DNA from 3 places in the Paenibacillus sp. FSL R5-0517 genome. Region 2 is predicted to be linked to each of the others. Evidence: riboswitches for the same ligand, from Rfam matches in the RefSeq annotation. Region 2 holds a riboswitch; each other region holds the start of a gene.
What was found. Region 2 has a riboswitch for cobalamin ahead of MKX40_RS07270 (ABC transporter substrate-binding protein). Riboswitches for the same ligand answer to the same signal wherever they lie in the genome.

Region 1 (4,557 bases), 2.2 Mb from region 2:
CTTGTGCTGCTTCTCAGTATTACGGGCACGTTGATTCAACCCCATGCGCAGGCTATTTATTATGCGGAACAGCACGCTTATCTCTCGTATGTGCCAGTTGTTCTCGTGATGGTTATATCCATGTGGATGGTAAGCCGAATCCAGCGAAGGTTTCCGAATCAGGATCTATTTGAGGCCCTTGCTGACAGGTTCCCCTTTATGGGAAGGCTCGCAGGTGTAATGTACGTTTTGTTTTTTTTCTTCATATTCGCAAGAGATATCCGATTAATTGGCGATTATGTAAGTATAACTTTATTAGAGACGACACCGATTTCCATCGTTGTATTGTCACTTATGATTATGGCGGTATTTATCGTCCGAGGTGGGCTTGGTTCGTTGATCGGAATGTCGGAACTCTATGTTACCCTGTTCCTGTTGAACTCTATCATTGTGCCTTTCATGCTTATCCAGCAGATCAATATGGACAATCTGATGCCCTATTTTCATGTCGATACGGCAGGTGTAGGCAAAGGGAGTTGGTACATATTTTCTTTTTATGGCGAGATGATCGCCTTACCTTTTGTCGTCAAAGGCAGTGACTTTCGCTTCAAACCTGTGCTATGGGGCATTATCATCTCGGGATTGCTGATGATGCTGATTCTAGTGGAAACCATCACGTCGATAGGTGTACCTATTGCGTCCAGGCTGGTATACCCTTCTTATGAGCTGGCAAGGCAGTTGCAAATAAGTGATTTCCTGGATCGGTTTGATCTGGCGCTGGCAGCGGCGACCCTGCCTACCATGATCACCAAAATTGCATTTGATCTGTACTTTGTCTGTTGGGGACTGAAGCGAATGATTCCGAAAGTTTCCGGAAAGGTCATGACTGGTCCAGTGGCACTGTTAGGCTTTGTTTGTGCATTCTGGTTTTTCAGAAACGCCATTCAGTTGTATCGTTTTACCCGGGAATGGACATGGATTGCCATTGTTTTTGAAGTACTGTTCCCGCTTGTGCTGTTTCTTTTCCTTCGTCCTCGCAAAAAGGATAAAAAAGAATCTGCCCACCAGAAATCGGGAGAGCAGTCCAAGAAAGAGAAGCATGAACAGGGACAAGAATCCACTGATTCGGAGAAGAACGGGGAGAAAAGAAGGCAGGATCGTCATGGGGGAGAACTCCAACCTTCCTGATACATTCCATCAAAAATCCTTATAGATGAACGGGCAAAAATAGCGTAAGCACAGTTTCGCTTCACAGAAGTACCCTGTATACTGTAGTCAGACTGATGAACATTCGGCTGGACTAACGGGGGGAACATGAATGGCTCAACATTTGGCAGGTGTGCGTGTAGCATTGACAGGACCACGAAAATCGAAAGAGATGTCCATACTGGTTGAAAAAATGGGGGGAATTCCGCTCGTGCGACCGGCACAGGGGACGGTATTCCTGGATGATCGGAATACCAGGGATGGGCTGGTATCCTGGATCTCAGACCCGCCAGACTGGGCGGTGTTAACGACGGGTATGGGATTGGATGCATTGTTTGAAATGGCTGAGGATATGGAAATTGCGGGACAGTTTTTGGATGTATTATCGGAATCCTCCATTGCAGCGAGGGGATACAAGACGGTGAATGCGCTCAAAAAGCGCAGATTAACGCCTCTGGTACGGGATGATGACGGTAGCACGGACGGGCTCATTCGAGAATTCGCCCCGCATGATCTCGCAGGGAAAAAGGTCATATTACAGCTTCATGGGGAGACAGCTCCCAAACTCGTTGCATGGTTGGAAGAACAAGGTGCAATCGTCAGACAAGTGCTCCCTTACCGCCATGTACCGCCGGAAGATGCAGAGCTGGAACAGCTGTTGCATGAAATTCTAAAGTTCGAGGTAGATGCTGTTGCGTTCACAAGTGGACCCCAGGTCAGATTTCTGACGCAATATGCGGCCTCCAAGGACAAGCTTGAGCCGTTGCTTGCCGCTTTCAGACAAGGCGTAATTCCTGCATCCGTAGGTAAAGTTACAGCAAACTCCATGCGTGAAGAAGGCATTGAGGCGCTGGTCATTCCGGAGGAAGAGAAGATGGGTGCACTCATCGTTGAACTTGGACGTTACTTTTCCGCAGGGCGTGCAGACAAGGTTGGCGGTCAGCAATAAAGGTTGAGTCGTTAACAGAAACGAACTCAATGCAAGGGTTGTTGGATGGTTATAACGAATGGGATATGCATAGGTTATTCCGGGTTCTGATCCGATTTTTGGATCAGGACTTTTTTCTGTTTTGTCTGAAAATAGAAGAATGGATAAGTATCATAAGCATGGACATTATTTCCTGCACGGTGTTATTATGAAAACAATATTGAATGAAAACAAGCAAGGTGCTCTTGCGTGCAGCAAGAGGTAACAGGGAATCGGGTGAAAGTCCCGAGCGGTCCCGCCACTGTAATGGTGAAGCCCTTTTTGATCCAAGTCACTCGGAAAGCCGGGGAAGACAGAAAAGGAAGCTGATGATCCAAAGCCAGGAGACCTACCTTGCATGTGTCACCAAACCCTTCGCGGAAAGGAGTGGTGTACGAAGAATCAGGAATTGGGCGAACAATCGGTTCGCCCGGCTGGCCCCTCCAGGCCACATAGTCACAGGACTACCCTTCGGGAGTCTGGGGCTGTGTTCTTGAGTGTACGTACATGCGTATCCCATCCGTTACAAGGATGGGATTTTTTTGTTTTTTTAGATAAATGCACATCCTTGCGATACCTACCCTGTGTCGGGAAATTGCAGGTAGAGGAATAGATTAGTTGGATCATAACGGTTGATGTAAGAGCCTTGTTCGATAGTCTGAGTAAACAGAGCTGACGAGTTGAACATGCAGTACAGCGGGGGAGAAGGTCGGCATAGCCGCCCTTCTTCACTGTTTAGATCAGTACGACAAGTGTGATGAAGGAGGAGAAATCATGCAAGATCAAGGCAAGCTGCTGATTATCGGGTTCGGCCCGGGAGCAATGGAACATATCACCAAGCGGGCACTCGAAGCACTTCAGGAGAGTGAGGTAATTATCGGATACAACACGTATGTGGATCTTATTCGCCCTCTGTTGAACGGGCAAGCGATTGTACGTACAGGCATGACCGAGGAAGTAAGCCGTGCACAAGAAGCGGTTCGACAGGCGGAGATGGGCAAAATTGTTGCCGTAATTTCTAGCGGTGACGCAGGTGTGTATGGTATGGCTGGACTGGTGTACGAGGTGCTGATGGAGCAAGGTTGGAAGCCGGATACGGGTGTTGCCGTCGAGGTTATTCCGGGCGTATCGGCCATTCAGTCCTGTGCATCACTGCTGGGTGCCCCTGTCATGCACGATGCATGTACGATCAGCCTTAGTGATCACCTTACGCCGTGGGAGACCATTATTCGCCGGGTTGAAGCCGCAGCTTCTGCTGATTTTGTCATTGCCCTGTACAATCCACGCAGTGGACGGCGCACACGCCAGATCGTGGAGACACAGGAAATGATCCTGCGTTATCGTGACCCACAGACCCCCGTAGGTCTAGTGAAAAGTGCATACCGTGAGCGTCAGGACGTTGTCATGACCACACTGGAGGATATGCTGAATCATGATATCGGCATGCTGACGACCGTGATTATCGGCAACTCCTCGACCATGATGTACGAAGGACTCATGGTCACCCCCCGCGGGTATCAGCGGAAATATACGCTGAACACCGCGGAACAGTCGCTCAGACCTCATGAGCGACTACGCACGGAAGCCGAGCCATGGTCGCTCGGCGCAAGGGAAGCCCGCGCTGCCGCCTCCGGCGAGGCAGCGGGCGAGAGCGCGGCCAGCGCTGCATCGGCCGCGCAGCCACAGGCGGAGCCAGCCCTGCGCGGCGCAAGCGCCGGAGCGGGCACGGCTCCGCAAGGGCAGCCGCCCACTGGGGCAGCTGCCATTATGCCTGCGGCAAGCTCGGCGAGCGGCGCTGGCACCGCCGTGCTTGCCGGCGAGCGACCTGCGCCCGTTGCGGCAGAGGCCGCTCCGGGCCGAGTCGCAGAAGCGCCACGCGTCAGCGCAGCTGCGCTGGCCGCCGAGGCGCTGACACGGCTCGCGGCAGGCGGCGCGCTCGCGGGCGAATCGGCGAGCCGCTGGCTGAATGCAGCAGCGCCGAGCCGAGAAGCAAGTTCACCCCAGGCTGCGACCGCAACGGCGGTACGCACCGCGCCCGAGCCTGGGCGTAAGGCGCCGCTGTTCGAAGTCGGCGTGTCGCCCGGCGTGGGCAACAAAAAATTCACCGCAGCCCAGATGGCGCTGCTGGCGCAGTGTGCAAGTGAAGACGGCGAACTGGAGTACACGCCGGAGCACCAGATTATTCTGAGAGTGCCGACATTTGAACCGGACTCGCTGGTTGAAGAGCTGCGTGCAGCGAATTTTATCGTTGTACCGATTGGTGATGTCATCAAGGTGAAGGCCTGTGACTTCTGCAATATGGAGAAGGACGATGCTGTCCCGATGGCTAACCATTTGCAGGCCGTGATTGGCGGACTGGGTGCACCCAAAGAAACGAGTGTGGCGCTGAATGGCTGCGGTATGGC
Region 2 (4,557 bases):
GCGAGCTCCGTCAATCCCAGATCTTCAAGTACCCTGTCTACCACAAGTGCCCCATCACCCGCTTCCCGCCCCAGCCAGTTCTGGTACGGATATCGCCCCATCTCCACCACGTCTCGTACAGGATAAGAGATGGGTGGCAAGCCGTCCTGCTGCAATACAGCGATCATGCGTGACAGGTCCTTACGGCTGTATGAGCTGATATCTCGAGCATCGATACGGATCTGACCTTCGCTTAACTGTTCCGTTCCGGCAATAAGCTGGATCAGAGTGGACTTGCCGCTACCGTTTGGACCAACAATTCCCCACCAGTCACCTTCATCAACATGCCAGTCTACACTGCGCAATGCCTGATGATCACCATATGACTTCCCAGCTCCCTTAATGGAAATAAGTGAGTTTGAACCGGTACTGGAATTCATGGCATCATCCCCTTCTGCAACTTTTTATTCCGGTGCAGCAGGTAAGCAAAGAACGGCGCACCAACAAAGGCGGTGACGACCCCGAGCGGAATTTCAGTGGGCGCCAGCAACGACCTTGCGATGGTATCGGCCCACACCATGAAGATCGCTCCACCAATGGCTGATAAAGGTACCAACAGTCGATAATCCGGCCCCACCAGCAGCCGCAACATATGCGGGATCACCAATCCAACGAATCCGATGACACCGGATACCGAGACAGCCCCTGCGGTCAGCAGTGTGCCGACTGCCAGCACGGAGAGCTTAAGCCTGTCCACGCCGATCCCGATATGTGCCGCTTGACGTTCTCCCAGCGCAAGCACATTTAACGAGCGTGCCCGGCTCCAGAGAAAGACCAGCCCCAGCAGAAAATACGGGAAAAGGATGGCCGTATACGACCACCCGCGTAATGCCAGACTTCCCATCGTCCAGTATATAATTTCATTAATCGTCTGTTTCGACATGGTCGACAGGAAGGAAACAACTGCTCCCAGGAAACTTTGCATGACCACACCAGCCAGAATGAGGCTGTGTGTTGGTATTTTACGCCCTTCACGAGCCAGTGCCATCACAAACCATAACGTGATTACACCCGTCAAAAATGCAATTAGAGGTAACGTCCAGATTCCGATCAGTGCGTACTGCAATCCGAAGAAAATCAGGAAAGCCGCCCCTACCGACGCACCGGATGATACACCGAGCGTAAACGGATCGGCCAGCGGATTACGCAGCACACCCTGGAAGCCCGCACCCGCAATAGCCAGTGAAGCCCCCACGAGCACAGCAAGCAGTACACGCGGAAAACGCACTTTCCAGATAATCTGTTCGGCTGCCTTATTCCAATCCGGTGTAATCCAGTCGCCCACCCAGGGAATTTTGTGAATCAGGATGCCGGCAATATCCCGAATTGGCAAAGCTACTGAACCAATGCCCGTGCAGATGAGCACGGTAAGCACCAGCAGCACCATGCCCGTCGTTCCGAACAGGATCAGCTTTTTACTCATTGGAACAAGTCAGGATAGATCGCTTTGGCTACTTCTTTCAACCCTTGAGTTACCCGTGGACCCGGACGGCTCAGCAGGTTGGCATCCAGGCCAATAACCGCGTCATTTTTCACAGCCGTAATTTGATCCCAGCCGCTGCGCGCCTTGATGATCTGATCCAGTGTTTTGGAGTTTTCATCAATTACATCGTTGGCATACAAGATTACATCGGGGTTAGAGGCAATCACGTTTTCTTCATTGATTTGGTACCAGCCTTCTTCGTTTGAAGCGATATTGGTTCCTCCGGCTACAGTGATCAGTTCGTCCATGAACTCACCTTTACCTACCGACCAACCTGGGGAGAATTCAACGTATACTTTTTTCTTCTCTTCCGGTTTAACGGCCTTCACCGCTTCGGTTACATCCGTCACGTCCTGTTTCATCTGAGTGATGATTTCTTGTGCTTTTTCCTGATGATCGGTAATTTTACCGAAGGTTTCGATATTGTTCATCACATCGTCAATGGATTTAGGATCCGTTTTGAAAATGGTAATACCGAGTTCGCGCAGCTTCTTCACGGCATCCTCACTCATCGAGATACCTGTAAAGACAATGTCGGCTTCAGATGCAATGATGGACTCTTCGTTGGGCTTGGTGATGCCACCCATTTTCGCTTTGGTTGTTGCTGCTTCCGGATAATCATCATAGTCGGATACACCAACGATCTGTTCATCCAATCCAAGGGCAAACAGGGACTCTGTCTCAGCTGGTGACACGGATACAATTTTGGCTGGCGCCTTTTCAAAAGTAAACGATTCACCCGTTGCATCCGTAACGGTCAGTGGATATTGCGTTTTGAGGTCCGTCTGCGCCTGGCCTTGGGACTGCTCCTGTGCCGGTTGCTGCGAAGTTCCTGTGCCCTCGTTCGTTGTTGCATTGCCACAACCGGCCAAAGCCAGTGCGAGTGCCGCTGCACTTAGCAGGGACGCTACGCTTTTCCAATTCTTGATATTCATTCTGTTATTCTCCCCTTCTCTATCTGTACTATTTTCTTGCAACATGCTTGAACTCTTACTACCTTGCCTTGGTGTTCCTGTACAAGTAAAATCCATCAATTTACACAAGTCCACTCCGATTGCAGTACCATCTTCCGATCGCTGTTATCCCCAGACTTTTTGATTCCCTTTTCGAAAGGGAAAATCCGGGGATAAGCGTATGCTTCCGATGTAGCTTTCTTGTAGAAAGCTTTAAGCGAACACTCCGTTTCTTCAGATCGGTTCTGCACTCTTCGTTAACGTGTAAAAGTTCGGTTTATCTTACATGAACAATAAAAAATCCCTAATCCTTACGTCCAGGATCAGGGATGACGTCTCGCATATGGCGATCTGTACATGTTCAACCCAAGGTTGTCCATGCGCATAGAATTGCCCGAAACGCTGTCCTTTCCTCGAAGGAACACCGGTTTGTACGTCCAGGGCAGGTAACCTGACTTACAGGAATCATCCTGTTTTACAGTGGCGGGACCGTGCCGGATTTGCACCGGCTTCCCCATTTCACCCTTGTGTGTTTCACGACTCGTACTACTCTGCCATGAAAACAGCCTTCACACGCGGGACCCTTGGTCGCTGATATGGTATATCATTGTCATGTAATTTCTGCATGTTATATACGCATTAGCCTTCACAGCCTGCACCGTATCTGTATCCATGCTGAAGTCACACTTCTGTTGTGATTATAGGGTATATTGTACATCCTTACAACCCGATTGGCGGAAAAGTCACTCTGCTACCAAACCATTGATTCCCCTGTCGATCAAGCTGGACCTGAATCGCCTGTCCCGGTACGACATGTGTATCCCAGAACCCAAGCCCGGCAATCAGACGGGACAAGGCATATCGGATGACACCACCATGCGTAACCACAACTATGGTAGGTACCCGTCCCTCATCAACGTGCATTGAAGGCCGACCATTCAACAACATCTCTTGGAGAAATGAATCCATTCGCTCCGTAAACTTCTGCCACGATTCACCCTCGGGCGGAGTGACCTCCTGCGGCGCATCAATCCAGTTTCGGTACTCAGGGTTATCCTTGAGCTGCTCATACGTTAGCCCTTCCCACTGTCCAAAATCAATTTCCCGCAGACGCTGATCGAACTTCACCTCTCCGCCGGCATCAGGAAGAATCTGTTCCAGCGTCTGGCGGCAGCGCAGCAGATCACTGCAATATACCTCGTGCCACGAAACACCGCTCAATTGTTCATGAAGCGGAGCCAGTTCTTCTTTGGCGTCTGGCAGCAGACCGATGTCGGTATGCCCCAGGTATCTTTTTTCCACATTCCATAGCGTTGTCCCGTGACGGACCCACAGAATGTTTCGTTTCATTGAAGCCGGTTGATCCGTATGTACGTCCTTGCCTGCATTCCCCTCATTTAGGGCCATAACAGCATCCCTCCTGCCAGCCACACACCCAGCGATATTAACACACAAAGTGCAACAAAAGCCCCTGCGGACCAGAACATCAGGCGTGATGTTCGCACAATATCCTCGGCTTCCATCGGCCGTGTGGCCTCGCCCAAATAGGCACGAAACGAAGCAACTCCGTGATACACGTTATGTCCGCCAAGTCGGATGCCCAGTGCTCCAGCCACTGCTGATTCGGGAAACCCGCTATTCGGACTTGGATGCAGTCTTGCATCCCGAGCGACCATCCGTGCTGCTCCTTTGGCATCAAATTTCATGACCCAGGCACCCACGATTAACAGCATTGCGGTGAGCCGGGCGGGTATCCAGTTCGCCACATCATCCAGACGGGCCGAGGCCCAGCCAAGATGCAGATACTTGTCATTTTTATATCCGACCATGGAATCGAGTGTGTTGACGGCACGATAAGCCATGGCTAGCGGTGCGCCTCCAATGAGTGCATAGAATAACGGGGATACAATGGCATCCACAATATTTTCAGCAACCGTCTCTACCGTTCCCCGCACAACCTCCGGTTCATCCAGATGCGCCGTATCACGTCCTACAATCATGCTCAGTGAACGTCTGGCCGCCGGCCAATCCTGATGCTTCAGATGACGATACACTTCCATACCTGCATCCTTCAGCCCTTTT
Region 3 (4,557 bases), 1.4 Mb from region 2:
TCGACACATGCCTCACGCGGCAGGTTCGTAATCAGTCCGTTGTTCATGACGTTGCCGCCAATCTTGTACGGGTTATTCGTCTCCATGGCTTCAATAATATGCGATGCGTATTCACGGCTGCGGGTATGTTCAATATTTTCGCTGGCAAACAGCTTGGTACGCATTTCTTTCCAGCCTTCAATCTGGTTCACACAGCGGCGTGGATACTCATCCAGTGGAATGTTGAAGCGTTCAATCAGCTCCGGGTAATTCCGCTTGATGAAATAAGGGTGGTATTCGGCATTGTGTTCGGAGGATTCCGTTACATAATAGCCAAAACGCTGCATCAGTTCATAACGAACCATGTCATCATGCTGTTCTTGCTGTTTTTCCTTCGCCAGTCGTTTAATCTCAGGGTACAGGTCCTGCCCGTCTTTTGTAACTTCGAGCAACCACGCCATGTGGTTGATCCCTGCAATTTTAGCCACAACACCTGTCTGATCAATCCCCAGTGCATCAAACAGATGTGGTACACATACCTGCACACTATGACACAAACCTACGGTTTTGATCCCACCATGCACATTCATGACATTGGTAAGCACGGCCATCGGGTTGGTATAGTTCAGGAACCATGCATCCGGACACACTTCCTGCATATCCCGGGCAAAATCCAGCATGACCGGAATCGTCCGCAAATTACGGAAAATTCCACCGATACCTAGGGTATCTGCAATCGTTTGACGTAGTCCGTATTTTTTCGGAATCTCAAAGTCCGTAATGGTACATGGATCATATCCACCGACCTGGATGGCGTTGATGACATATTTGGCCCCGCGCAGCGCTTCTTTGCGGTCCTGATATACGTTCACGACGCAACGACTTCCGAGTGAACGGGCCAGACTGGTCAGCAAACGCTCTGAATCGCTCAGACGTTCAGCATCGATATCGAACAATGCCAGCTCAAAATCCTGAAGTGCTTCGGTCATCATGACATCACCCAATACATTTTTGACAAAGACGGTGCTTCCCGCACCGAGAAACGTAATTTTGTTCATCTTAAATTCAGCCTCCCTGAAAAATGTTGTACCCCAACTATAGGCCGATTCGGCACATATAACTATGGCTCAACCCCTCTCAAACATGGCATAATCCCATTTTTGTTTCCGTTTTCAACTAATATGTATGTCCTTTAGCTGTTATAATTTAATTAGACATACAGATGGTGAGCCTCGGAAGGAAACAAGGAGGGAGGGCATAAAATGAGAAAAATAGAGATGAATGTGGTAGCCACGGACTGGACACAGATGGAACTTGTCTTGTTGTTCTTCGGGTGGGAGGCGTGTGAACCCGCCCATTATTGGGGACCGGGTGTACGTGATTCCTATATTGTGCATTACATCCATGAAGGACGGGGCATCGTGTACATGGGGGACCAGGAATACAAGCTTAGCGAGGGACAGGGTTTTATCATTTTCCCGGATACGCTTATTCATTATGAGGCAGATCCCAAGGAGCCCTGGACGTATTCGTGGTTCGGCTTCAAAGGGGTACAAGCCAAAGCATTCATGCAACGTGCCCAACTGAGCCCGGAGCGCCCGATATATGATGTCCATGATACGATTACGATGGAACAGTTGTATACGGAGATGGTCCAAGCTTCCACGCGACCGGAAGGTGATGTGTTGAACCAGAGTCTCTTGTACCGCTTGATGGCAGAATTAATCTCTTCTTCACCTGTGAAGGAAGAGGTCGGGCAGCTCCTTTCAAACAAAGAAACATACATCCGGCAGGCGGTGCAATTTATGGAGAACAGGTACAGTCAGCGAACCTCCATACTGGATATTGCCCAAGCCGTGGGGCTGGATCGCACATATCTATCGGGATTATTCAAAGAGCGATATGGCATGTCGCTACAGTCATTTTTTCTGGAGTACCGTATGAATCGTGCTGCCGAACTTCTTCAGAATCCAGGGCTGTCGGTCAGTGAAGTGGCCCATTCTGTCGGTTATACGGACCCATTATTGTTTTCCAAGATGTTTAAGCGTGTGACGGGCGTATCTCCGAAGGGGTCGAGAATTCGCGATTAGACGCACCTAGTGTTTCAAATTTGAAAGAAAAGTTTTGATCATTAAACGTTGTCCCGCTATACTGATACAGAAGTGTAATTGAATATGTGGAACTTGGTGCTTTGCCCGTCAGGGTGAAAGCTTAATAGGGAAGTCCGGTGTAATACCGGCGCGGTCCCGCCACTGTAACAGAGGAGTTAGGTAGCGATAATCCACTGGTTTAGACCGGGAAGGAGCTGCAAGTGACGATGATTCTGGAGCCAGGAGACCTGCCAGGTTTAACAAACACAGTAGTACCCTACGGGAGATAGGAAGGTGTTTAGAGAGCATGATTTTTTCTGAAAATCTGTTTATTTAAGGCGTCCTCATCCAGTAACACGGAGAGGGACGCCTTTTTTGCTATGGACGGAGAACATCATGGCATATACATAAAGTTTTGGGGAAGGACGTTTGAACACGTGAGCAGATATATCATTAAACGATTAATGCAACTGGTAGTCGTATTGTTCGGCATCACGTTCCTGACGTTCCTGCTAACCTACCTGTCTCCTGGAGATCCAGCCAGACTTATGCTTATGTCTACAGGGGTAACGCCATCTGATGAGCTGGTCAGGCAGGTGAGGTCGGAGCTTGGATTGGACGAGCCCTTTCTCTATCGGTACGGGACTTGGTTGGGACAGGTGATGACTGGGGACTTCGGTACATCATATAAATACAATCGTCCAGTGCTGGACGTGCTGATGGCACGGCTCCCGGCAACGCTTTGGCTAACAGGAAGCGCCATGTTTCTGGTTATACTGGTTTCCTTTCCATTGGGGATGCTGTCGGCTGTCTATCGTAACCAATGGCTTGATCACGTCATTCGTCTGTTCTCTTTTGCCGGATTATCGATGCCCAGCTTCTGGTTGGGTATGTTGCTCATGTTGGTCTTCGGCGTACAGCTGAAGCTGCTGCCGGTGATGGGCAATTCCGGATGGTACAGCCTGATTCTACCTGCATGTACACTCGCGATTCCACTTGTTGCCCAGTACAGCAGACAGATTCGTGCGATCCTGCTTGAGGAGACAAGCCAGAACTATGTGATCGGAGCCAGATCCAGAGGTGTGAAGGAATCGATCATTATTTTTCGTCATATTCTTCCCAATGCCCTGCTGCCGATCGTTACCCTTATGGGTATGACAACAGGTGCTTTGTTAGGTGGTGCAGCGATTGTGGAAAGTTTATTTGTGTGGCCGGGTGTTGGACAGATGGCTGTAGATGCGATTTTCACAAGGGATTATCCGCTGATTCAGGGATATGTCATCTGGATGGCGATCATATATGTCGCCCTGAATCTGCTGGTTGATATATGGACTCATCTTCGTGATCCCCGAATCCGACTGGATGTGGATATATAGATGAGAGCCTTCAGACTGGTATTACTGCAGAATCGCTGGTTCACCTTCCTGCTGTCTCTGACCGCCTTCTGGATTATTCTTGCCATGGTTGCACCGCTGCTTGCACCACACGACCCACTTGCAACGAACTTTGCCAAAGTGTTGCAGCCATCCAGCGCCGAGTATCCTCTTGGAACCGATCAACTGGGCCGCTGTGTATTATCTCGTCTTCTGTACGGTGCACGTACCTCGCTGCTGCTCACCTTTATGATGATTGGCATCGTGTTTGTGTTAGGTGTAACGATTGGAGTCATCGCCGGTTTCGCTCGGGGGGTGACGGATATGGTGCTCATGCGCCTGTCTGATACATTAATGGCATTTCCGGGGCTTATTTTTGCGATCGCTGTGGTGGGGATGCTTGGGCCGGGATTGTTCAATACGGTTCTGGCACTGTCGGTTGTCTGGTGGGCGAAGTATGCAAGGATGGCCAGAAGCCTGGTGATTTCCCTTCAGCAAAAGGAGTATGTCGCTGCCGCTGCTTTCAGCGGAGCACGTAAAATACAGATCATCGGCAGGACGATCCTGCCCAATATGATGTCTCCAATCATCGTCATGGCGATGATGGATGTGGGAGGCATGATGCTGTCCATCTCGGGGTTGTCCTTTCTTGGGCTTGGCGCGCAGCCACCGAACCCCGAGTGGGGGGCCATGTTAAATGAAGGCAGAAGATATCTGCAGACTGCACCATGGCTGTTGGTTTATCCAGGTCTGGCGATATTCAGCACCGTCATTATTTTTAATTTACTGGGAGACAGTCTGCGAGATGTGCTTGATCCCAAGAAAAATACTGCTTAACTGGAGGAACCAGAATGAAGAGGAATTTTCAAAAATCAATGTTGCTCACCCTCATATCCATGTTGGTTGTGTTCTTGCTTGCAGCTTGTGGCACCGCCAATAATCCATCGACCTCGTCTGGTGCAATGGAGAAGTCGGCGGGTACGGACAAGGGTTCGACAAGTACACCAACTCATTTGAATGTGGCTCTGTTCTGGCTTGGCAGCAGTCTGGACCCGGCAGAAGAATGGAATGGCTGGACGCTGACGCGTGCAGCGATTGGGGAGACACTGATCCAG

Region 1: it holds a riboswitch for cobalamin, as region 2 does, so the genes downstream of both, cobJ (precorrin-3B C(17)-methyltransferase) here and MKX40_RS07270 (ABC transporter substrate-binding protein) in region 2, are expected to answer to the same signal.
Region 3: it holds a riboswitch for cobalamin, as region 2 does, so the genes downstream of both, nikB (nickel ABC transporter permease) here and MKX40_RS07270 (ABC transporter substrate-binding protein) in region 2, are expected to answer to the same signal.

Annotation. Positions count from the first base shown of each region.
Region 1 is NZ_CP150235.1:6,377,917-6,382,473, reverse strand. Features, by position in the region: gene MKX40_RS28475 (endospore germination permease) at 1-1,167, shown strand, start outside; gene MKX40_RS28470 (uroporphyrinogen-III synthase) at 1,298-2,134, shown strand; cobalamin riboswitch at 2,334-2,524, shown strand; gene cobJ (precorrin-3B C(17)-methyltransferase) at 2,927-4,557, shown strand, end outside.
Region 2 is NZ_CP150235.1:1,652,971-1,657,527, reverse strand. Features, by position in the region: gene MKX40_RS07280 (ABC transporter ATP-binding protein) at 1-419, opposite strand, end outside; gene MKX40_RS07275 (iron chelate uptake ABC transporter family permease subunit) at 416-1,462, opposite strand; gene MKX40_RS07270 (ABC transporter substrate-binding protein) at 1,459-2,457, opposite strand; cobalamin riboswitch at 2,899-3,044, opposite strand; gene MKX40_RS07265 (histidine phosphatase family protein) at 3,196-3,882, opposite strand; gene cbiB (adenosylcobinamide-phosphate synthase CbiB) at 3,873-4,557, opposite strand, start outside.
Region 3 is NZ_CP150235.1:277,373-281,929, forward strand. Features, by position in the region: gene MKX40_RS01255 (alpha-glucosidase/alpha-galactosidase) at 1-1,037, opposite strand, end outside; gene MKX40_RS01260 (AraC family ligand binding domain-containing protein) at 1,242-2,069, shown strand; cobalamin riboswitch at 2,147-2,340, shown strand; gene nikB (nickel ABC transporter permease) at 2,507-3,445, shown strand; gene nikC (nickel transporter permease) at 3,446-4,279, shown strand; gene MKX40_RS01275 (ABC transporter substrate-binding protein) at 4,294-4,557, shown strand, end outside.